3 regions of the Evansella sp. AB-rgal1 genome follow, and region 3 is predicted to be linked to each of the others. Evidence: riboswitches for the same ligand, from Rfam matches in the RefSeq annotation. Region 3 holds a riboswitch; each other region holds the start of a gene.

Region 1 (7,494 bases), on a different contig from region 3:
TATAAAATTTTTTTGAACTTAGAAAGGTGTCTAGCTCCATGCGCCAGGACCTCGTGTCAAATAACCTGGCCGATTAAAAAGTAAAAAGCACTTTTTATTGTCCAGAACATTTGCATTTCGGTCCTGAGAGGGCGCATTGCGCTTTTCTTATTTATATATTCGGTCCAGAATTTTTCACAGCAAGAGATACAGAGTAGAATTGTTCAAAGTTAGTTTGAAATTTTTGTGCAAGGAGCAGGGCTTTTTCCTTATAATCCTCTTTATTTTTCCATGTTTTCATAGGCTGTAATAATTCATCAGGAACACCAGGACAATGTGCAGGAATATGAAGTCCAAACACTGGGTCCCTTGTAGTTTCAACCGTATTTAATTCTCCTTGTAAAGCAGCTCGAACCATTGCTCTAGTATAGGCTAAATCCATTCTTTTCCCCACTCCATAAGGGCCACCAGACCATCCGGTGTTAACAAGAAAAACATCCACATTATGCTCTGATATTTTCTGACCTAACATACTCGCATATCGATATGGAGGAAGAGGAAGAAATGGTGCACCAAAACATGTGGAAAAGGTAGCTTCTGGTTTTGTAACACCCCGCTCTGTTCCAGCTAACTTACTTGTATATCCCGATAAAAAGTGGTACATCGCCTGTTCCTTCGTTAATTTACTAATCGGAGGAAGCACTCCAAATGCATCTGCAGTAAGAAAAATAATAGTGCTAGGATGACCAGAAATACTTGGATTTATAGCATTGGGAATGGACTCAATGGGATAAGCTGCACGAGTATTTTCTGTATAAAAAGTGTTACCATAATTTGCTTCCCTTGTTTTCTCATCCACTACTACATTTTCCAATACTGAACCAAACCGCAATGCCCTATAGATTTGTGGTTCCTTTTCTGGTGATAAGTTGATGCATTTTGCATAACAACCACCCTCGATATTGAACACACCAGTTGTGGACCAACCGTGTTCATCATCACCAATTAAATTTCGATAAGGGTCGGCAGAAAGTGTTGTTTTACCAGTTCCAGATAAACCAAAGAATAGTGCCACATCTCCTTCTTCTCCAACATTGGCTGAACAATGCATTGGAAGAACGTTTTGATCAGGTAATAGATAATTCATAACAGAGAATATGGATTTCTTCATTTCTCCTGCATACTCTGTTCCACCAATTAAAACTGTTTTCTTTTCAAAAGAAATAATAACAAAAGCTTCAGAATTTGTTCCATCATGTACTGGGTCTGCACTAAAACCAGGTGCAGAAATGATAGTAAACTCAGGGAGAAACGTTGATAATTCCTCTTCGGAAGGTCTGATGAATAATTGTCTAGCAAATAAATTATGCCATGCTAGTTCATTGATAATTCTAAGGGAAACATTGTTTTTTTTATCTGCACCTACATATCCGTGGCGGACAAATAATTCTCCTTTTTTACTCAAATAGTGTAACACTTTAGAATATAGACGCTCAAAATGAGCAGAGGATATTGGTTGGTTTACTTTTCCCCATTCAATATTTTTTTGTATGGAACGTTCATGGACGATAAATTTGTCTTTTGGTGAACGACCAGTATATTGTCCGGTTGTAGCTTGAAATGCTCCACTAGAAGTTAGAATCCCTTCCTTTCTTACTAGTGCCCTTTCAACTAATTGAGCAACAGGCAAATCATAGAAAACTTTATCACTTCTTTGCAATAAGCGTTCTAATTCCAGTTCAAATTGTACTGTACTCATTTTTTCACCCCTTCTAGTTACACTGAATATCTTATATAAGATATTAAACTTTAATTAGTATAACGTTAATATAAAATTAGTATATACTAATTGTTGGAGGTTTGTAACTGTTTTATCATAGTTTTTTTCGTTTTTTCTTTGTATAATTTTACCTGAATGAATTATCCATCTAATTACAAACTAAAGATAAGTATGAAGGGAAAATTTCGTAATCATTTAATAGAAAATACATTTGAAATATATGTATGAGAAGATTGCTTGCCGAGCCATATAGGATAATATTGGTTGACAGTTCATAGGAAATCAGTTATTCTTTTTGCGAATGGATGGATACTCTTATTCCGAGATGGCGGAGGGACAGGCCCGAAGAAGCCCAGCAACCATCACCTACGAAAAAAAGGTGAACGGTGCTAACCTGCAAGACATATATACAAATATGTCTTGAGCGATAAGAGGAGAAAGGCGAATGGGATTACCTTTTCCTCACTTGGAAAAGGCTTTTTTATTGCTTGTTTTTATAATAAAAATTGGTGAAGTCTGATTATCGATTAGTACCATTCTGCTGGGAAACGAGTACCGTCGCTTCAATAAACATATCCTAAATGGGAAAAGAAATAAGGAGGTACGTACTGTGGCAGAAAAACGTCGTTTATTTACTTCTGAGTCAGTAACAGAAGGGCATCCAGATAAAATTTGTGATCAAATTTCTGATGCCATTTTAGATGAAATATTAACCAAAGATCCGAACGCTCGTGTAGCTTGTGAGACATCTGTAAATACAGGCCTTGTTTTAGTCGCGGGTGAAATAAGTACAAGCACATATGTAGATATTCCAAAGATTGTTCGTGAAACAATAAAAGGAATTGGTTACACAAGAGCAAAATATGGTTTCGACTATGAAACTTGTGCTGTATTAACATCGATTGATGAGCAATCACCTGATATTGCTCAAGGTGTTGATAGAGCATTGGAAGCTCGTGAAGGACAAATGAGTGATAACGAAATTGAAGCAATTGGTGCTGGGGACCAAGGTTTAATGTTTGGTTACGCTGATAACCAAACACCGGAGCTAATGCCTCTTCCAATTTCATTATCACATCAACTTTCTCGTCGTTTAAGTGAAGTGAGGAAAAAAGAAACGATTGGTTATTTACGACCTGATGGAAAAACACAAGTAACGGTTGAATATGATGAAAATAATCAACCAAAAAGAATTGATACAATTGTTATTTCAACACAGCATCATCCAGAAGTGACAAATGATCAAATTGTAGCTGATTTAAAAGAGCATGTAATCAAACCAATTGTGCCAGCTGAATTAATTGATGAAAACACTAAATATTTTATCAATCCTACTGGGCGTTTTGTTATTGGTGGGCCCCAAGGAGATGCTGGATTAACAGGAAGAAAAATCATCGTTGATACTTATGGTGGATATGCTCGCCATGGTGGAGGAGCTTTCTCAGGGAAGGATCCTACAAAAGTAGACCGTTCAGCAGCATATGCAGCACGATATGTTGCGAAAAATATAGTGGCCGCTGGTCTTGCGGATCGTTGTGAAGTACAATTAGCTTATGCTATTGGTGTAGCACAGCCTGTGTCTATTTCCATTGATACGTTTGGAACAGGGGCAGTTTCCGAAGAAATCTTGGTTGATGTAGTGCGAGATAACTTTGATTTACGTCCTGCAGGAATCATTAAAATGTTGGACCTTCGCCGTCCAATATATAAACAAACGGCAGCATATGGGCATTTCGGACGAACGGACTTAGATGTTCCGTGGGAAAAAACAGATAAAGCAGCAACTCTAAAAGAACAAGCGTTAAGGGCTTCAAAATAAGTAATGAAAAAGGGAGTATCCATAGATACTCCCTTTTCCTGTCATAATAAATACAACTATTTTTGTAAAGTTTTATAATACTGTCCTTTTTCAACATACTCTCTTCGAATACGATCCATTTCCATTATATCTTTATCTGTTAGCTTTCTAACTACTTTCGCTGGTCTACCAAACGCTAATGTTCTCGGGGGGATTTTCTTGCCCGGTGAAACTAAACTACCGGCCCCGATAAATGCGTTTTCACCAATTTCTGCACCATCTAAAATAGTTGATCCCATTCCCACAAGAGCATGTTTTTTTACAACACAACTATGTAATATACATTGATGGCCAATCGTAACACCGTCTTCTAGTACTAATGGTGCATTGGGACTTTGATGCAACACAGAATTATCCTGTATATTTACATGCTTGCCAATGAGTGTAGGTGCTACATCTCCACGAATTACAGTATTAAACCAAACACTTGATTTTTCACCGATAGAAACATCTCCGGTTATCACTACTCCGTCCGCAATAAAAGCAGACTCATCTATTTCTGGGTGTTTATCTTTATAAGGGTATATCATTATTTGAATCCTCCTTTTTTCACATTTTATCAAAAGGCTACGTTAAAGGACAATGCTTGATTTTTTCCACTTGCCTGGAAGGCTACTGAAAATTGCACCATGAAGGATGAAAATACGCTGACTAGAAGTTGGTTAGTACTCACAACTATATATGAATGAGCGGAATTTAACGAGACACTGTAGCGACGAAGTCGTGAGGTGGCTCGACAACTCCCCACAGAAAAGTGAGCAGGCTGGAGCGAATGGATACAAACCAACAAAGTTAGTATTACTACATAGTACGATACCAATATTTTCAGGGTAGCCTATAAAAAATTGATTTAGAAATGTCATTATGATGTCACTTGACTAGTATATGTAAAAAATTAGAATATAGTAAGTAAAGAAAGTAATATACGGGGAGGTATATATATGTGGAAGTGGGAAGCAACGAAACCAAAAGGTGTTTTTGTTATTGTGCATGGTGCAGGTGAATATCATGTTCGGTATAAGTGGGTGATTAAGAAGTTAAACCAATTAAACTATCATGTGATAATGGGGGATTTACCTGGACAAGGAACAACGGAAGGACCTAGAGGTCATATCACCTCCTTTCAAGATTATATTACAGTAGTAAATACCTGGCTTAAAGAGGCAAGGAAGTACGATTTACCTATCATTTTACTCGGACATAGTATGGGGGGCTTAATTTCTATCAACACACTTCTCACCATGGACGAGGAAGAATTACCTAATGTTGTGGTATTATCTTCCCCATGTTTAGGATTAGTGAATGATCCTGGTTTTTCAAAAAAAGCTCTAACGAAAACATTAAATGTAGTATCTCCAAGTCTTCGATTTCCATCTGGGCTTGCTCCAGGTTCTGGAACTAGGGATGAGGTGATGAGGAAACGCGATTTAGGTGACAACCGATTAATTAAACATGTAAGTGTTCGTTGGTATAGAGAACTTGTAAAAGCGATGAAAAATGCCCACAATCGTGTAGGAGACTTTCCAGACATTCCGCTACTTGTGACTCAAGGAGGAAATGATTTGATTGTGAATAAAGAAAATGTCACTCCCTGGTTTAATCAACTTCCTATTCATGATAAATATTATAAAGAATGGGATGGGTTGTATCACGAAGTGTTGAACGAGCCTGAGAAAAATAAGGTTCTTGCACACCTCCTAGCATTTGTTACTATTCAGCTGACATGATAAAGTAAGTACTATTATTAAAAGTAGTGACCGTTTTTTGTAGACGGAAGGGTTTAGAAAGTAAATCCTTCTAAGATCATATTTAAAACCAGAGTCACTGAAAATACGTAACTCTCGTTTTCAGTGACTCTATAAATTTTAGAGGGAGTAAGAGCAATTGAACGGAAGATGGGAGAGAAGGAAAGTGAAGATACCAACAAATTCTTGGTCATTAATGTACCAAGTCTATAAAAAAGTGCTTCCGAAAGTACATGAGTACCTAAATGAATGGAAAAAACGAGCAGAAGCTATTCCAAATCCGGAATTAAGGCAGCAAGCATTAGCAAGCATTGAGACAAAGACATTTCACTGTGAAGGTGGTGCCATTTATAGCCTATTGGCAGGGGATAGAAGAGAAGACGTCATTAAGTTTATTGTTGCTTATCAAACGATTAGTGATTATTTAGATAATCTATGTGATCGAAGCACTTCTCTTGATCCAACGGATTTTCGGGCTTTACATGAATCTATGCCTGCTGCGTTAAATCCTAATAGTGAGCTGGAAAACTACTATCGATATAGAAATGAGCAAGATGATGGAGGGTATTTGGCCGCACTTGTGACTACTTGTCAAGAATGCATCAAGAGTTTTCCCAGCTATTCTGTTGTTCAAGCAGCAAATGTAGAGTTGGCTGAACTATACAGTGACCTACAAGTTCATAAGCATGTGAAGGTAGAAGAACGTGTCCCACGACTTGAAGCTTGGTTTGAAGAACATAAACATAAAGTACCGCAAATGACGTGGTATGAGTTTTCTGCAAGTTGCGGTTCCACATTAGGGATTTTCTGTTTAACTGCGTATTCTGCCAGTTTACCTAATTTCTCTGTAGAGTTAGCTGAAAAAATAAAAATGGGTTACTTCCCATGGGTTCAAGGAATACATATTTTAATGGATTATTTTATTGATCAAGAGGAAGACAGACTAGGGGGAGATTTAAACTTCTGTTTTTATTATAAAAATGAAGAGGAAATGATTGAGCGGATGAAGTACTTTTATTTTCAAGCAGACAAAAGAATGAAGGACATGCCCCATGCAAAATTTCATCGATTAATTAGTAATGGTTTATTAGCGATTTATTTAGCAGATGATAAGGTGAAGAAAGATCCTAAACTTAGGAAAAAAGGGAGGGAGTTCATCCGCAGTGGTGGAGCACCTACTTTATTTTTCTATATAAACGGATGGATCTATCGAACGAAGAGTGGAACGTAAAAGAGTAGCGTGACAGTTTTCACGCTACTCTTTCTATCTTTTTTCAATAGCAATAATGAACGGTGGATTATTTCTTTGATTCGTAAATCCATATTGCAATACATGATATTGTTCTTGAGGAAGGCTTTGAACAAATGGTAACAGTTCATCTCGTTCTTTTTGTCCTTCTGGATGACCATGATAAACGACAAGTACTAATATTCCTTCTTTTTTTAAAGAGTGTAATAGTTGTTGTATCGCGGATATCGTTGTTTCTGCAGTAGTAACAATTTCTTTATCTCCACCAGGAAAGTACCCTAAATTAAAAATAGCCCCGGCTACCTGTTGAGCATGATCCGGTAAGAAGTGTTTATCTATGTTTTCATGTCCGTCATGAATCAGCTCTACTCTATCCAATACTTGATGGTCCGAAAGCCTTTTTCGAGTCGCATCAATGGCGGTAGTTTGAATATCAAAGCTATATACTTTCCCGTGTTCTCCAACTAAGTTTGCTAAAAATAATGTATCGTGACCATTACCAGCGGTGCCATCCACTACAATGTCACCGTGGTACACAGCTCTTGTTAAAAGCTCTCTCGCAAAAGGAAGAATACCTAACAGCCTCATTTTAGAATAGCTCCTTTTACCTCTGTGTAGTATTTTCCTTGCCAACTGTTCCGATTCTTTAGCTCTGAATCAATACCGTTTAAAACTTGCCACTTATTTAAACTCCACATAGGACCTATCATTAAATCCGCTGGTCCATCTCCAGTTAGTCGGTGAATCACCATAGAAGGAGGAAGAACTTCTAGTTGGTCACAGACAAGCTGGATATAATCTTCTGCACTCATAAACTGTAGTAAGCCTTTTTCATATTGCTTTACCATTGGGGTTTTCTTCAACAAGTGTAATAGATGTATTT
Region 2 (7,494 bases), on a different contig from region 3:
ATCTCCATGTTACAAGGTATCTTTGCAGTTATTTTTACCATTAACAACACGACGTTTTATCAAAAACGTGTTCCTGAAAACATTCGAGGAAGAGTATTCACCGTTCGAGCCTTACTTGCACAAACTGGTATACCTTTAGGTGCTGGTTTAGGTGGTGTATTAGCAGAGCTCTATAATTTCACCATCCTTTTTGTATCGTTAGGTGGTTTAATAATTGTAGCAACGATCATCGCATGGAATTCGAAAATATATTATCAATTGAATGTACCGTTGGAAGAGAAGTTGGATAATAGAGTCCCAGTTGCGGAGCAGACGGCTAATTAATAGATAATCTAATAGTTTTACACATAAAAAAACACATGCGATCTTGTGAATCACATGTGTTTTTGCTTGTAAAATTTTGTGGTTTATATATTATTATGACGATCTTTTTAAGAATCCACTGTAACGACGGTCGATTAATTGGCTTTCTACTTGCTTCATTGTATCTAAGGCTACACCAACTACGATTAGTAAGCCTGTTCCACCAATTTGAACTGCAGGTGGTAACCCCATTGCCGCTGTGAAAATAAGCGGAATGATAGCAACTGTTGCAAGGAATAAGGATCCTACAAACGTTAAACGGTATAAGACTTTTACGATAAATTTTTCTGTTGTTTTTCCTGGACGGATACCTGGAATAAATCCATTTTGACGTTTCAAATTATCAGCCATTTGCTCAGGATTAATTTGTACAAATGTATAGAAATATGCAAAAGCAATAATTAATACTGCATAAAATAACATACCCCATGGATTATCTAGTGCAAAGATATTAATAATTGTCTGAGCAAGAGAACTATCTGCTCCAAAGATCCCAGCAATTGTTTGTGGCATAAAGAACAATGCTGATGCAAAGATAACAGGAATTACCCCAGCTGCATTAACTTTTAATGGTAAATGAGTAGATTGTCCACCAGTTGGGCGTCCACCAGCAGCCATTTTTTTCGCATATTGAACCGGCACTTTACGAACTGCTTGTTGAACAAAAATGACAGCAACGATTATTGCAATAATAGCTAGTAAAATTAATGTTATAACTACTAGATTTAAGAAAAGTTGGTCTCCAGCTTCAGCAATGTATTGTGCATAAATTTGAGTTGCTCCTGTTGGTATACCAGCTGCAATACCACCAAAGATTAGAATGGATATCCCATTCCCAATACCTTTAATAGTAATCTGCTCTCCTAACCACATAAGGAAAGCTGTACCAGCTGTTAACACGACTGCAATTAGTAAATATGTGATAACAGTAGGGTTTGGAACTAGTCCTGGCATTAAGTTGTTAAAACCAATGGATAATGCTAAGGCTTGGAAAAATGCAATTCCAATCGTTCCGTAACGTGTTACTTGAGCTAGTTTCTTTCTTCCAGGCTCGCCTTCTTTTGCCCATTCAGCAAATTTAGGAACTACATCTAAACGTAAAAGTTGCACAATAATGGATGCAGTAATATAAGGCATAATACCTGTTGCAAATATAGAGAAATTCTCTAGGGCTCCCCCACCAAATGTATTGATAAATCCAAACGCTGCAAGACCCTCAAAATCAAGTCGGCTTGCGTCTACCCCTGGTGCTGGTATATGTGCACCAATCCGGAACACGACCAACATTAATAATGTGAAAATAATCTTGTTGCGCAGGTCTCCCACGCGAAAAATATTGCGGATTGTACTAAACATCTGCAGCACCTCTACCTTTTTTTGTATGAATAGAAATAAACTATTAATTTCATTTCTAATAGAATATCATAAAATCTTGTAAAATTTTGATTTTTTTTTGAAATTACAAAAATAGTAATAATTTACTAATCTGAAAGTAATCACTATGTTACTACTAACAAAATTTTTTGTTACATTGTAATTCTACTTTTCCTAGTTTCTTCAAATAGAATACACTTAAGTTATAATTTTGTAAACGCTTAATTATTAGGTTATCCTAAAAATACTTATTTGTGTGTTAGAGAAGTAAAAAAACAAATCGGTTCAACTCCATTGTTAATTTGTCTCGTAAACCCTGTTTCAAGACAAATTCCTACTAGCAAGGCCCAATTATATCTAGTGATAGTAACTACTAGGACTAAGGATGAAACCAACCAACTAAGAATAAAGGCAATGTGTCCACTTTGTGAAACATTGCCTTAGAGGTTAGATAGCTTTTTCTTTAAAATAATATTTTTCAACACTATCATTTTTCCCAAGTAATACTGGATATACTTGTATTTCTAATTCATTACATAGTGTTTTTATACGTTCTAACTTAGTAGAGCCTGAAGTTACGAGTGCTCCATATTTTTTCCCCAACTGAACAACTGACTTAATTACATCAAAGCCCATCGTTGTTAAATGATTCGACAAACCATTAGGAGCAGTTAGAAAAAACAAATTAGGTTTCTCCTGAAATGAGCTATCACTATCTTCAAACCCATCTTTCAGAAATTGAATTCCCTTTGGAAGAGAGGGTTCGTTTCTTTCTGAAAGAAAATTAACTACATCCTCCACAACGGCACTCGATGTAGGATACTTCCCAGCTCCTGGCCCCTGTAACGTCACTGGACCAACGATACTTCCTTCTATATATATACCGTTATTTACATCCTCTACACTATATAAAGGGTGACCTTCAAAAACGAGGGTTGGCTGAATAGAAGCACGTACACAATTTTCAACTTTTTGAAGTGAAGCAACATGTTTTATTCTCGCTTTTAAATTCTCAGCTAATGATATATCGATTGCATCTACTTCTCTTATCCCTACTGGTTTTTCAGAGTTCCACACAGGAGAACAGCCAAATATCCACTGACTTAGTATGCACGTTTTGTAGTATGCATCCCAGCCGTCTACATCTTTATCTGGAATTGCTTCTGCATAACCATTCTCCTGTGCTTCTGCAAGAGCTACTTCAAAACTCGATGCTTCTTCTCTCATTTTGGTTAAAATAAAGTTAGAGGTACCATTTAATATTCCTTCTAGTTTTTGGATACTATTAGTTTTTAATGTATGTCGTAATGTATTTAATAAAGGTATCCCACCAGCTACGGCAGCTTCATATAACAATTGACAATCATTCTCTTTTGCAAGTTTATGAAGCTCTTCCCCGTGCTTGGCGATTAGTTCTTTATTAGCAGAGATTACCGAGATACTTTTCTCCAATAGTTTAGTTACATACGGATAAGCAGTACTTGCGTCAGGTGTAGCCTCTACTACTACATCAAGATTTGATTCATCTAATATATCTGAAAAAGAATGAGTAATTTTTGTAATACTCGATACGTTACGCATTCTAAGTTGATCTTTTACAAGAACAAAGGGGATTGTTATTGGTCGCCCTAATATTGCTGCTATTTTTTCTGATTTCTTCAATAGTGTTTGATACACTCCTTCTCCCACTGTTCCAAAACCAATGATTGCTAATTTATATACTGGATGACTCATTGAATCAAACCCCTTTTCTTGTTATGACTTACAAGCTGTTTTTAAGTACCAAACATGCACTTATTTTGCTAATGCCTTCCCTGTTGCCTTTTCTAACGCTTGATCTAAATCTTTTAATAAATCGTCTACATTTTCAATTCCAACAGATAAACGGACCATATCTTCTGTTACCCCTGTTGCTACTAACTCTTCCCCTGACAATTGTTGATGTGTTGTTGTTGCAGGGTGAATAATTAAACTTTTTGCATCTCCCACATTTGCAAGATGCGACCATAAGGCAACATTATCGATGAGCTTGCGACCTGCATCTTTTCCACCTTTAATTCCGAAAATAACGATAGAACCGTATCCACCTTTTAATAACTGAGAAGCATGTTTATGGGAAGGGTGAGATTCTAAACCTGGATAAGAAACCCAAGCAACGGCAGGGTGTTCTTCTAATTTTTTCGCAAGAGCAAGTGCATTATCGTTGTGTCTCTGCACACGTAAATGAAGTGTTTCTAAGCCTTGGAGTAATTGGAACGCGTTATAAGGACTTAGACAAGCTCCGAAATCACGTAACAATTGAACTCGGAACTTGATTGCAAACGCTGCTTCTCCAACATCTTTTGCATATGTTATTCCGTTGTAGCTTCTGTCTGGTTCTGTAAAACTAGGGTATTTCTCAGAGTTCCAATCAAACTTCCCTCCATCTACCACAACTCCTCCGATAGAAGTTCCATGGCCACCAATCCACTTTGTCGCAGAGTGAATAACAATATCCGCGCCATGTGCAATTGGTTTTACCGTATAGGGAGTTCCAAACGTATTATCGATAATAAGTGGAAGACCAGCATCATGCGCAACATTTGCTACTCCAGCAATATCTAGAACTTGTAGGCTTGGATTTCCAATTGTTTCTGCAAAAATTGCTTTTGTATTCTCATTTATTGCTTCTTTGAAGTTTTCCGGATTACTCGCGTCTACAAAATGAACAGTAATTCCATATCTAGGTAATGTTGTGGAGAAAAGATTATATGTACCACCATATAGGTTTGTTGCGGCAACAATTTCATCTCCAGCACCAGCAATATTTAAAATAGATAGAGCAATGGCAGACATACCTGACGAAGTAGCAACTGCGGCAACCCCTTCTTCAAGTAATGCGATTCTTTTTTCAAAAACATCTACAGTTGGATTCATGATTCGACTGTAAATATTCCCTTGCTCTTTAAGACCAAACAGATTCTCAGCATGTTCTGTGTCGCGGAAAACATAAGAAGTTGTCTGATAAATGGGAACTGCTCTCGAACCCGTTGTTGGGTCTGGCTCCTGACCTCCGTGTAATAATTGTGTTTCCACACTATAACCTTCAAAATTTTGTTCTTTACTCATCATTCATTCCTCCATTTATATTTTTTTGATTTCTCCATTTCCTAAAAACATTCTTTATGTAAGAAGATCTTGTCTATAAGTGCTTAATGACAAACATCTTTATTTAGTTACTTTAGCCCCATTTACGAAAAAAACCTTTCTCTTTATAAGAGAAAGGGTAGATGCTTATATCCTTTCTCTCATCTTTCAAAACCAACTAGTTTTGTAGGAATTAGCACCTTCTGAAGCTTTAATAACCTTCAGTGGTTGCTGGGTTTCATCGGGCCTGTCCCTCCACCTCTCTTGATAAGAGTAAAATCTTCTATGTAATTTTTAATTTGTTATATAATTTACCAATTATTTCGAATACTACCACTTTTGAAAATGATCGTCAATAGTTTTACATGAAAATTCCCGAATTTTAAAATAGGCTCTGTTAAACGTTGATGTTGGTTGAAGTGCCATGTATTAGATTTATTTCTATACAAACGTCTTTTTTCACTCATCCTCTTCTAAAATAACTGCGAACGTCTTATATTAAAGACTATGTAGGTTTTCAACAAGTCTCTGACCTTCAGGAAAATCAACATTGTACATAGCAACACTTTCTTTAACATAACCAATGTAATAAAGAATTTTATAACTTACTACAAATGCGCTCATATCAAGCATTATAGCTTCAAAGAAGATAGTGGGAAAATATTGCCATGCTTCGTTTTGCATATGATTTCTCTCTGCAACCATACTAGTAGTAACCTAAAACAAAGCGAGGTGATACAGATGGCACAAAACAACAATAGCAATCAACTTCTAGTACCAGGAGTACAACAAGCATTGGATCAAATGAAGTATGAGATTGCCCAAGAATTTGGTGTAAATCTTGGTGCCGATGCGACTTCTCGCGCTAATGGTTCTGTAGGTGGGGAGATCACAAAGCGTCTTGTACAACAAGCTGAACAACAATTTTAATTAGAAAACATCATATTTGGATAAGCGCGTAGATTTTATTCTACGCGCTTTTTTTTGGTGAAGATAAGCCAAAATGCATACTTTGCGTAACAGGTTAACTCTCCACTGAAGGTAACCGCTATTTTCCACCTTTTATTTAGAGTTTCATTCGTATATAATTTGTTTATCATCAAATAGAAGGGTCGGAGAATACGTGTTAAGGAAAACCATAGTAACTCTTATACTTATTGTACTAACAAGCTTTTCCATCACTATTCCGTCCACTTATGCTGCATCTGATAAATACATAACTAAGATCGCAATAGATCATGAAACAATGGAGATAGCTAAGACACTAACGGATCTCGATGAAATAAAAAAGATCTATATCAACTACCCCATTTTGTTTACAGAAGCAGAAGAAAACATTAATGCTATATTATTCATTTATACTGATTACATTGCTAAACAAAAGTTAAAGTATATAGTCTTCTCCATCTATAACAAAGTTGATTTAGTACTCTCATCCTCCCAAATACTTCAATAACAAATTACTAGGAGGATAAAAAATGAAAGTAAATAAGAATGACGATCTATTTGTTAAAGAAGCACTTCGTGGACTTACTTTTGGTCTACTGATGATGGTGATAGTGTTTTTTATAATACACTTCGGCTTAGGAATTAAAGCATTTGAATAAGAAACAGCCCAAAGGTAGTTCACCTTTGGGCTGTTTCTTTTTTCACACAAATTTATTGTCTTTTATTCAACTGCTGTTCGGCCATTTTTACCATTTCACGAACCATGTTTCCACCAATACTTCCGCCTATTTTCCCTGCATCTTTTGCCCTTATTTCTCCATTATAACCCTTTTTTAGAGGTATTCCCTGTTCCTTTGCTACCTCATACTTTGCATTTTCTGGACTCATAGAGTTGGTCACTTGTGCTTTAAGACGATCTAGCCCTTCACGAGCTTCAGGAATCAATATTTTATTTCTTCTTGCCATGATACCCCCTCCAAATTTCCGTTATTCATCAAAACCTTTTCTTTTAATCTTTTCTCCTGCATCACTTTTCAACTCTCCATTTTTGTCTACTTGATCGATGGAGCCATCGATTGTTCCTTCCATATATGCGTCAGAAACTTGTTCGTGGGTAATTGCTAATCCTTTTTCTGTCTCATCATTACTTTGGTAATTCGCGGGTTCATAAGATTTTTCAGCAATTTTTTCTGATTTCTTATCTGTTTTCTTGTTCATACAATCGCCTCCTATCAGTTCTTATGATTCGCTAAAAGAACAAATTTATGATATAAAAGAGAATATCTTTTTAAAAACCACAAAATGATTCAGATCTCTTCAAACTCCCCTTATTTTTAAGAAATTTATTAAAAATTATCTTCTTTATTAAAATTCCGTTAAAACAATCTCTAATTTATTGTAAAATATGAATCTTTTATTGCGTAATTCAGTACATTTGCTTTAAAATGATACAATGATATTTCCATTTTAATGGATAAGTCATAGGAAGAGAGGTTACTCTTGTGAAAACTTTCATCAAGACCCATTCATTCATGGTATTCTGCTTTGTATTACTTTGGTTTAAAACATTTATCGTATCTACTCTAACTTTTGATATAAATATAAATCAATTCATAGAAGCAATTATCTTTGCAATAAATCCTTTGTTGTTTCTGTTCATTATTTTCAGTATAGGTCTCTTTT
Region 3 (7,494 bases):
CCTGAAAGAGGAACTAGTTTCCGAATTTGGTTTTGATATGAAGGTGGTTTTACCGGCTACTCACGACACAGGTTCTGCTGTAATCTCCGTTCCTGAGTTAGATGAGACAGTTTATATCAGTTCTGGAACGTGGTCGCTAATGGGAGTGGAAAACGAACAGCCAATTTGTACACCGAAAGCACTGGAGTACAACTATACAAATGAAGGTGGAATCGACTATCGTTTTCGATTCTTGAAAAATATCATGGGTCTTTGGATGATTCAAGAAGTGAAACGAAACTATGACGACCGCTATTCTTTCCCTGAATTAGTAGATTTAGCGAGAGCAGCGACTAACTTTACATCTACTGTTAATGTAAATGAAGATCGTTTCTTAAATCCTGAAAACATGATGAAAGAAATTCAAAACTATTGTAAAGAAACAGGTCAAGCAGTTCCTGAGACTCCAGGGGAAATTGCAAAATGCGTGTTTATAAGTCTTGCAGATAGTTACGAACAAACAATTCAAGAGTTAGAAAAAATACTAGATAAGCAATTCCATAAAATAAATGTTATTGGTGGCGGATGCCAAAATGAATATTTAAATCAGCTAATCGCAAATGTTACGAAAAAAGAAGTGAATGCTGGGCCTGTAGAAGCGACGGCGATTGGTAACATTGTTGCTCAATTTATGGCACTTGGTGAAATAACTGATATACAACAAGCACGAACAATCATAAAAAATTCGTTTGATGTGAAAACATACGTACCGGAAACTATCTAATAGAGAATTGAAGGAGAGATAAACATGTCTGTAAAAGAAAACTATGAACTAGCGAAAAAACAATATGAAAAATGGGGAATTGACGTTGATAGCGTACTAGAGAAATTAAAACAGGTACCTATTTCCATGCACTGCTGGCAAGGTGATGACGTGACAGGTTTTGAAGTAAACCAAAGAGAACTTTCTGGTGGGATTGATGTAACTGGAAACTATCCTGGGAAAGCAACAACTCCGGAACAATTACGTTCCGATTTAGAAAAAGCATTTTCTTTAATTCCTGGTAAGCACCGTGTGAACTTACATGCTATCTATGCAGAAACAGATGGTGTTGCTGTTGAGCGTGATGAACTTGAGCCAAAACATTTTGAGAAATGGGTAAACTGGGCTAAAGAACATGGACTAGGCTTAGATTTCAATCCAACTTTGTTTTCACACGAAAAAGCAGCAGATGGTCTTACACTATCTCATCCAGATGAAGAAATTCGTAATTTCTGGATTGAGCATTGTAAAGTAAGTCGTAAAATTGGTGAATATTTTGGAAAAGAACTTGGTACGCCAAGTTTAACTAACGTTTGGATTCCAGATGGTTATAAAGATATCCCTAGTGATCGTTTCACTCCAAGACAACGTTTAAAAGATTCTTTAGATAAGATTTTCACTGAAGAAATTGATGAGAAGTACAATTTAGATGCGGTAGAAAGTAAAGTATTTGGAATTGGTTCTGAGTCTTATGTTGTAGGCTCTCATGAGTTTTACCTTGGGTATGCGCTGAAAAACGATAAAATTTGTTTGTTAGATACAGGACATTACCACCCAACAGAAACAGTATCGAATAAAATTTCTTCTATGCTTTTATATAGCGATAAGCTAGCATTACATGTATCAAGACCTGTACGTTGGGATAGTGATCATGTTGTTATTTTAGATGATGAATTACGTGAAATTGCTTTAGAAATTGTTCGTAATGATGCGTTAGATAAAGTAATTATTGGTCTTGATTTCTTCGATGCGAGCATTAATCGTGTGGCTGCTTGGACAATTGGTACGAGAAATATGATTAAAGCATTACTTTATGCAATGCTTACTCCAAACGAGCATTTAAAACAACTTCAAGAAGAAGAGAACTTCACAGAAAGATTAGCATTATTTGAAGAGTTCAAAACATATCCATTCGGAGCTATTTGGGATTACTATTGCGAAAAAATGGGTGTTCCTGTAAAAGAATCTTGGTTAGAAGAAGTGAAAAAGTATGAGCAAGAAGTATTGCTAAAAAGATAATATGTAATTTCCAGAACACTCTTCCTTTTGTTAGGGAGGGTGTTCTTTTTTCCTCATAAAAAATTTTAGGGAAGCCGAAAGCAAAAGACTTTTCTCATGCGAAGGAAAATTTATGTAGTTATATATAAACAGACAAAACAAACATAAACGGACATAAACTATCGTAAACGCTTACAAAAAACCTTTAAATATGACGGAAATATGTCAAAACAAAAATAAACAAAAATAATAAGTTGGATTTATGTTGACTATTGCTTGGCGTAGCTATAAAATAAAGTTATAAAATGTGAAGTGTTGAACAATCTTTGGACCTGTATTTAAAATCACACATTAGAAATAAGGGAGAGATGAAACGTGATTAATGATAAAAGACTACAACAAACGTTACAAGAGATTATGGATGAGAAAGTAATTCAAGCTCCGTTTGTTCAAGAAATGATGGATGCTACTTATAACATGTGGAGAATGGGTTGGGATGAGCGGAATGGTGGAAATATTAGTTACCTATTAACAGAAGAGGAAGTATCATCTTACTTAGATATTACTCGCGTATTACGTAACTTGCCTTTAAATTTCCCGGTTCCAGAGCTTTCAAATAAGTACTTTATCGTGACTGGATCAGGAAAATACTTTAAAAATGTAAAAGGGAATCCTGAAGACTGCTTAGGAATTCTTCGTGTTAGTGAATTGGGAGACAGTATAGATATCCTTTGGGGTTTAAAAAATGGCGGTAACCCTACAAGCGAGCTTCCGTCTCACTTTATGAGTCATATTGCTAGATTAAAAGTAGATAAAAATCACCGTGTCATTATGCACAACCACGCTACGAATGTTCTTGCTATGACATTCACTCATGAGCTTGAAGAAAAAAGCTTTACAAAGACATTATGGCAAATGTGTACGGAATGTGTTGTTGTTTTTCCAGATGGAGTGGCGTTATTACCATGGATGGTTCCTGGAACGGACTTGATTGGGGAGAAAACAGCGGAGAAAATGATTGATTATCGTGTAGTTATCTGGCCACAGCACGGTATATTTGGAGCTGGAACTACGATGGATGAAACTTTCGGATTAATTGAAACGGTAGAGAAAGCAGCACAAATTTATACAATCATTCATTCTCATCAAGGTGGAGTAAAACAGGTGATTACGGATAAAGATTTAATAGCTTTAGCTTCCGCTTTTGGAGTAACACCTAGAGAAGGTATTTTACAAGGGTAAATAATAATATAAAAAACAAAGCTACCTATTCTAAAATAGGTAGCTTTGTTTCATTAAAAGGAGGAGATAGTTCTCTTATCTCGTGAGCTTTATGATAAGGAGGGGAGTGAAGATTTGTGTTGATTGATTATGACGAGGGAATGTTGTTCGAAAAAAAAGAATATTTAGTAAAAATTTCATTGACGTAAAAACCGATAGGAATTATAATGAATGAAATTGAATGTTCAAGAAATGAAATTATACTAAACAGTAATTTAAAAAAAATTATAAAAAAAGAACAAAACAGTAAAATTTACATATAGTAACTCTTATCCAGAGAAGAGGAGGGGGTTTACCCCAATGATGCATCATCAAGCATTGATTCTTTTAAATACCTGTTACATCCAGCAGAGTTTGAAGTAACTGATAGATAAGGGGTTTGACATCCGTCTTAAACAACTTGTCAACTTCCTGTATGGAAGGACAATTTTTATTATCTTAATTCCGAGTATTTTGATAAGAATTACAAGAATAGTAGACTTACATAGTTTTAACCAACAAAGAAGGTGGGTGTATCAACGTGTTAATTTACTTAGCAATCGCAATCGCTTTATTTTTCGCAATGAACATCGGAGCAAGTGGTGCGGCAGCAACTATGGGGCCAGTATACGGAAGTGGAGCAATTAAGAATAAAAAACTAGCATTAAGTTTAGTAGGTTTAGGAGCATTTTTAGGTGCTGTCATTGGAAGTGGTGAGGTTGTTAAGACTATTGGGGGAGGAATTATTCCTACCAGCATTTTAACAGTTGAGATAGTACTTGTAATCTTAATAGGCGCTACACTTACTTTGTTTATAGCAAATGTTATTGGAATACCTCTTTCTACTAGTGAAGTAACCATCGGTTCGATTGTAGGAGTGGGAATTGCCTTTCAAGCGCTTTATGTCAATAACGTTATATATATCATATCGTTTTGGCTCATCATCCCATTCGCAGCATTTCTTATAGCATTTGTTGCAGGAAAAGTAATAATCATTATGGAAAAACGATGGCCCCAACTGAAAGGGGAAGGGAAATGGAGAAAATGGCTTGTATTCCTGTTAATCCTAACTGGGTTTCTAGAGGCATTTTCAGCTGGTATGAATAATGTGGCAAACGCAATCGGTCCTCTTATTGGTGCTGGCATTATGCATGAAACTCGAGGTATTTACCTAGGTGCAATTTTTCTTGCAATAGGAGCTATCCTACTTGGAGGAAGAGTTCTTGAGACAAATGGGAAGAAAATTACATCACTTTCCATGCTTCAAGGTACAGCAGTGTCAGGAACAGGAGCATCATTAGTGATTGCAGCTTCCATATTTGGAATACCGGTGCCGTTAACCCAAGCAACAACGTCAGCCATTGTAGGTGTTGGTACAGCTGAAAATGGATTTCAGTTATGGCAAAAAACAGTGATTAAGAAAATTATTAAGGTGTGGATCGTCTCGCCAGTGATGTCATTGGTAGTTTCCTATAGTTTAATTCATCTGGTTTTACATCCAAACCCATACATTATTGTGATTGTTATCAGCATTTTTGTTACTACGTTTGGATCCATTAGCCTTTATCAATCAATTAAAGAGGAAAGACGATCTGTACATGATCAAGGAGGGGGAATTTAAGTCATGGGAATTGAGACACAACAATTATCCTATGAAACAACGAAAGACTTTGTCTATAGCCAAACCAATGATTTATTGGCGAAAAAGGATTCCATAGGAGTGTTGAAATGGGCATACGCAACGTTTAAGGATGACTTAACCTATGCATGTAGCTTCGGAGCAGAAGCAATTGTTCTACTAGATTTAATTAGCAAAGTAAAGCCGAATGCGAGGGTTGTATTTCTTGATACCCATTTACATTTTCAAGAGACCTATGAGCTAATTGGAAAAATAAAGAATAAATACCCTAAGTTAATTATTGAGTATGCCCAGACAGAGGTCACATTAGAACAACAGGCAGAGCAATATGGAAAAAAACTGTGGGAAGTAGATCCAGATCTTTGCTGCAAGATACGAAAGAACATTCCGTTAGAAAAAGCACTTCATGGAAGTAAGGCGTGGTTAACAGGTCTTAGGAGAGAACAGTCACCAACGAGAGCTAATACGCAATTTGTTAACAAAGATAATAAATTTCAATCCATTAAAATCTGTCCTCTTATTCATTGGACGTGGGATGAAGTTTGGCAATATATTAAGCTTTTTGAACTTCCTTATAATGAGCTTCACGATCAAGGTTACCCAAGTATCGGCTGTAGTAAATGTACGTTTCCTGTAAAAGAAGGAGAAGATTTGCGTGCAGGACGTTGGGCTGGTAAGGAAAAAACAGAATGTGGATTACACAAATAATAGAGAGGAAGTGCGATAATGACACTTAGTACACCACATGGAGGTATATTAGTAAATCGGTTTCATGAAGATGTTGATGTGAGAGAAATTGAACATACAGTAGAGCTAGATAAAATGGCGTTGTCTGATTTAGAGTTACTTGCAAATGGAGCATATAGTCCGCTAACTGGATTTATGGGGAAGCAAGATTACGAGAGTGTAGTTACAAACATGAGATTAGCTGATGGAAATGTGTGGAGTATCCCTATTACACTACCAGTTTCTCCAATCGTTTCCTCTACGCTAATAATCGGAGAAAAAGTGAAATTAACGTATGATGATGTGGTTTATGGTGTATTGGAATTACAAGAAATTTTTGAACCGAATAAAGATGTAGAAGCAGCAAAGGTTTATCAAACAACGGATGTAGCTCATCCAGGTGTAAAGAAATTATATGAAAGAGGTTCCGTGTATTTAGCAGGACCAATTACATTAATAAAGGTTCCACAAAAAAGTCAATTTGAATCCTTTTACTTAACACCAAATCAAACAAGAAGAGAGTTTGAAGCTCGTGGATGGAAAACAGTAGTAGGATTTCAAACGAGAAATCCTGTTCATCGTGCTCATGAATATATTCAAAAATCAGCACTTGAAATCGTAGACGGATTATTCTTAAATCCGTTAGTTGGTGAGACAAAATCAGATGACATTCCTGCAGATGTGCGAATGGAGAGCTATCAAGTATTATTGAAAAACTATTATCCAGAGGACCGAGTTTTCCTGGCAGTGTTTCCAGCTGCAATGAGATATGCAGGACCAAGAGAAGCTATCTTCCATGCAATGGTAAGAAAAAATTACGGTTGCACTCATTTTATCGTTGGTAGAGATCATGCAGGTGTTGGTGATTACTATGGAACCTATGATGCTCAATTAATTTTCCAAAACTTCACTTCGAAAGAGTTGGGAATCACACCGTTGTTTTTTGAACATAGCTTCTTCTGTAAAAAATGTGGTGGTATGACTTCTACGAAGACTTGTCCACATAGTAAAGAAGATCGAATCATTTTATCAGGTACAAAGGTGAGAGAAATGCTTCGAAGTGGGGAGACACCTCCTCCAGAATTTAGTAGATATGAGGTTGTCCAAGTTCTAATTCGTGGAATGAAGGTGACTGTATAATGCAAAAAGCAGCGAATATACACTGGCATACTACAGCTATCACAAAAGAAGATCGTCAAAAACTAAATGACCATAAAAGTGTTGTAATTTGGTTCACAGGTTTATCTGGTTCAGGGAAATCAACGTTAGCAAACGCAGTGGAAAGACGTTTATATGATCTTGGTAAAAGGAGTTATGTTTTAGATGGAGACAATATTCGTCACGGACTAAATCGTGATCTTGGATTCAGTCCAGATGATCGCAAAGAAAATATACGACGAATCGGGGAAGTGTCGAAACTGTTTGTTGATGGAGGATCAATCGTGTTAACCGCGTTTATATCTCCTTACAAAGAAGATCGGCAAGTAGTTAGGGAGTTACTCCAACCAGACGAATTTCTTGAGGTTTTTGTAAAATGTTCAATAAATGAGTGTGAGAACAGAGATCCAAAAGGACTATATAAAAAAGCAAGAAATGGTGAGATTAAAGAATTCACTGGCATTAGTGCACCTTATGAGGAACCTAGTAATCCTGATTTAGTTGTAGAGACTGATAAACTCACTATTGAAGAATGTGTAGAAAAAGTTATAGAAAAACTAAAAAAATATTTTATTATTTAGTGATTTACTGATAGAATAGAGTTAAGATTATAGTATTCCGATAAGTAAGGTAAGAATAAAGTTTTCCCATCAAAAAATAAAGGGTTTCACCTAATTATGGAAGAACTTAA

What was found. Region 3 has a riboswitch for S-adenosylmethionine ahead of ACERII_RS11430 (sulfate permease). Riboswitches for the same ligand answer to the same signal wherever they lie in the genome.
Region 1: it holds a riboswitch for S-adenosylmethionine, as region 3 does, so the genes downstream of both, metK (methionine adenosyltransferase) here and ACERII_RS11430 (sulfate permease) in region 3, are expected to answer to the same signal.
Region 2: it holds a riboswitch for S-adenosylmethionine, as region 3 does, so the genes downstream of both, ACERII_RS21185 (O-acetylhomoserine aminocarboxypropyltransferase/cysteine synthase family protein) here and ACERII_RS11430 (sulfate permease) in region 3, are expected to answer to the same signal.

Annotation. Positions count from the first base shown of each region.
Region 1 is NZ_JBGUAU010000021.1:70,755-78,248, reverse strand. It holds gene pckA (phosphoenolpyruvate carboxykinase (ATP)) at 152-1,738, opposite strand; SAM riboswitch class I at 2,072-2,193, shown strand; gene metK (methionine adenosyltransferase) at 2,370-3,578, shown strand; gene ACERII_RS17475 (gamma carbonic anhydrase) at 3,635-4,147, opposite strand; gene ACERII_RS17470 (alpha/beta fold hydrolase) at 4,559-5,344, shown strand; gene ACERII_RS17465 (tetraprenyl-beta-curcumene synthase family protein) at 5,529-6,593, shown strand; gene mnmM (tRNA 5-(aminomethyl)-2-thiouridylate-methyltransferase MnmM) at 6,627-7,199, opposite strand; gene mnmL (tRNA modification radical SAM protein MnmL/YtqA) at 7,196-7,494, opposite strand, start outside.
Region 2 is NZ_JBGUAU010000032.1:2,439-9,932, reverse strand. It holds gene ACERII_RS21200 (MFS transporter) at 1-324, shown strand, start outside; gene secY (preprotein translocase subunit SecY) at 418-1,719, opposite strand; gene ACERII_RS21190 (homoserine dehydrogenase) at 2,185-3,471, opposite strand; gene ACERII_RS21185 (O-acetylhomoserine aminocarboxypropyltransferase/cysteine synthase family protein) at 3,532-4,845, opposite strand; SAM riboswitch class I at 5,022-5,137, opposite strand; gene ACERII_RS21180 (hypothetical protein) at 5,362-5,547, opposite strand; gene ACERII_RS21175 (alpha/beta-type small acid-soluble spore protein) at 5,605-5,793, shown strand; gene ACERII_RS21170 (hypothetical protein) at 5,987-6,319, shown strand; gene ACERII_RS21165 (hypothetical protein) at 6,342-6,470, shown strand; gene ACERII_RS21160 (alpha/beta-type small acid-soluble spore protein) at 6,523-6,777, opposite strand; gene ACERII_RS21155 (YozQ family protein) at 6,799-7,029, opposite strand; gene ACERII_RS21150 (LTA synthase family protein) at 7,314-7,494, shown strand, end outside.
Region 3 is NZ_JBGUAU010000011.1:161,793-169,286, forward strand. It holds gene rhaB (rhamnulokinase) at 1-763, shown strand, start outside; gene rhaA (L-rhamnose isomerase) at 788-2,041, shown strand; gene rhaD (rhamnulose-1-phosphate aldolase) at 2,438-3,262, shown strand; SAM riboswitch class I at 3,568-3,678, shown strand; gene ACERII_RS11430 (sulfate permease) at 3,822-4,901, shown strand; gene ACERII_RS11435 (phosphoadenylyl-sulfate reductase) at 4,905-5,627, shown strand; gene sat (sulfate adenylyltransferase) at 5,646-6,785, shown strand; gene cysC (adenylyl-sulfate kinase) at 6,785-7,384, shown strand.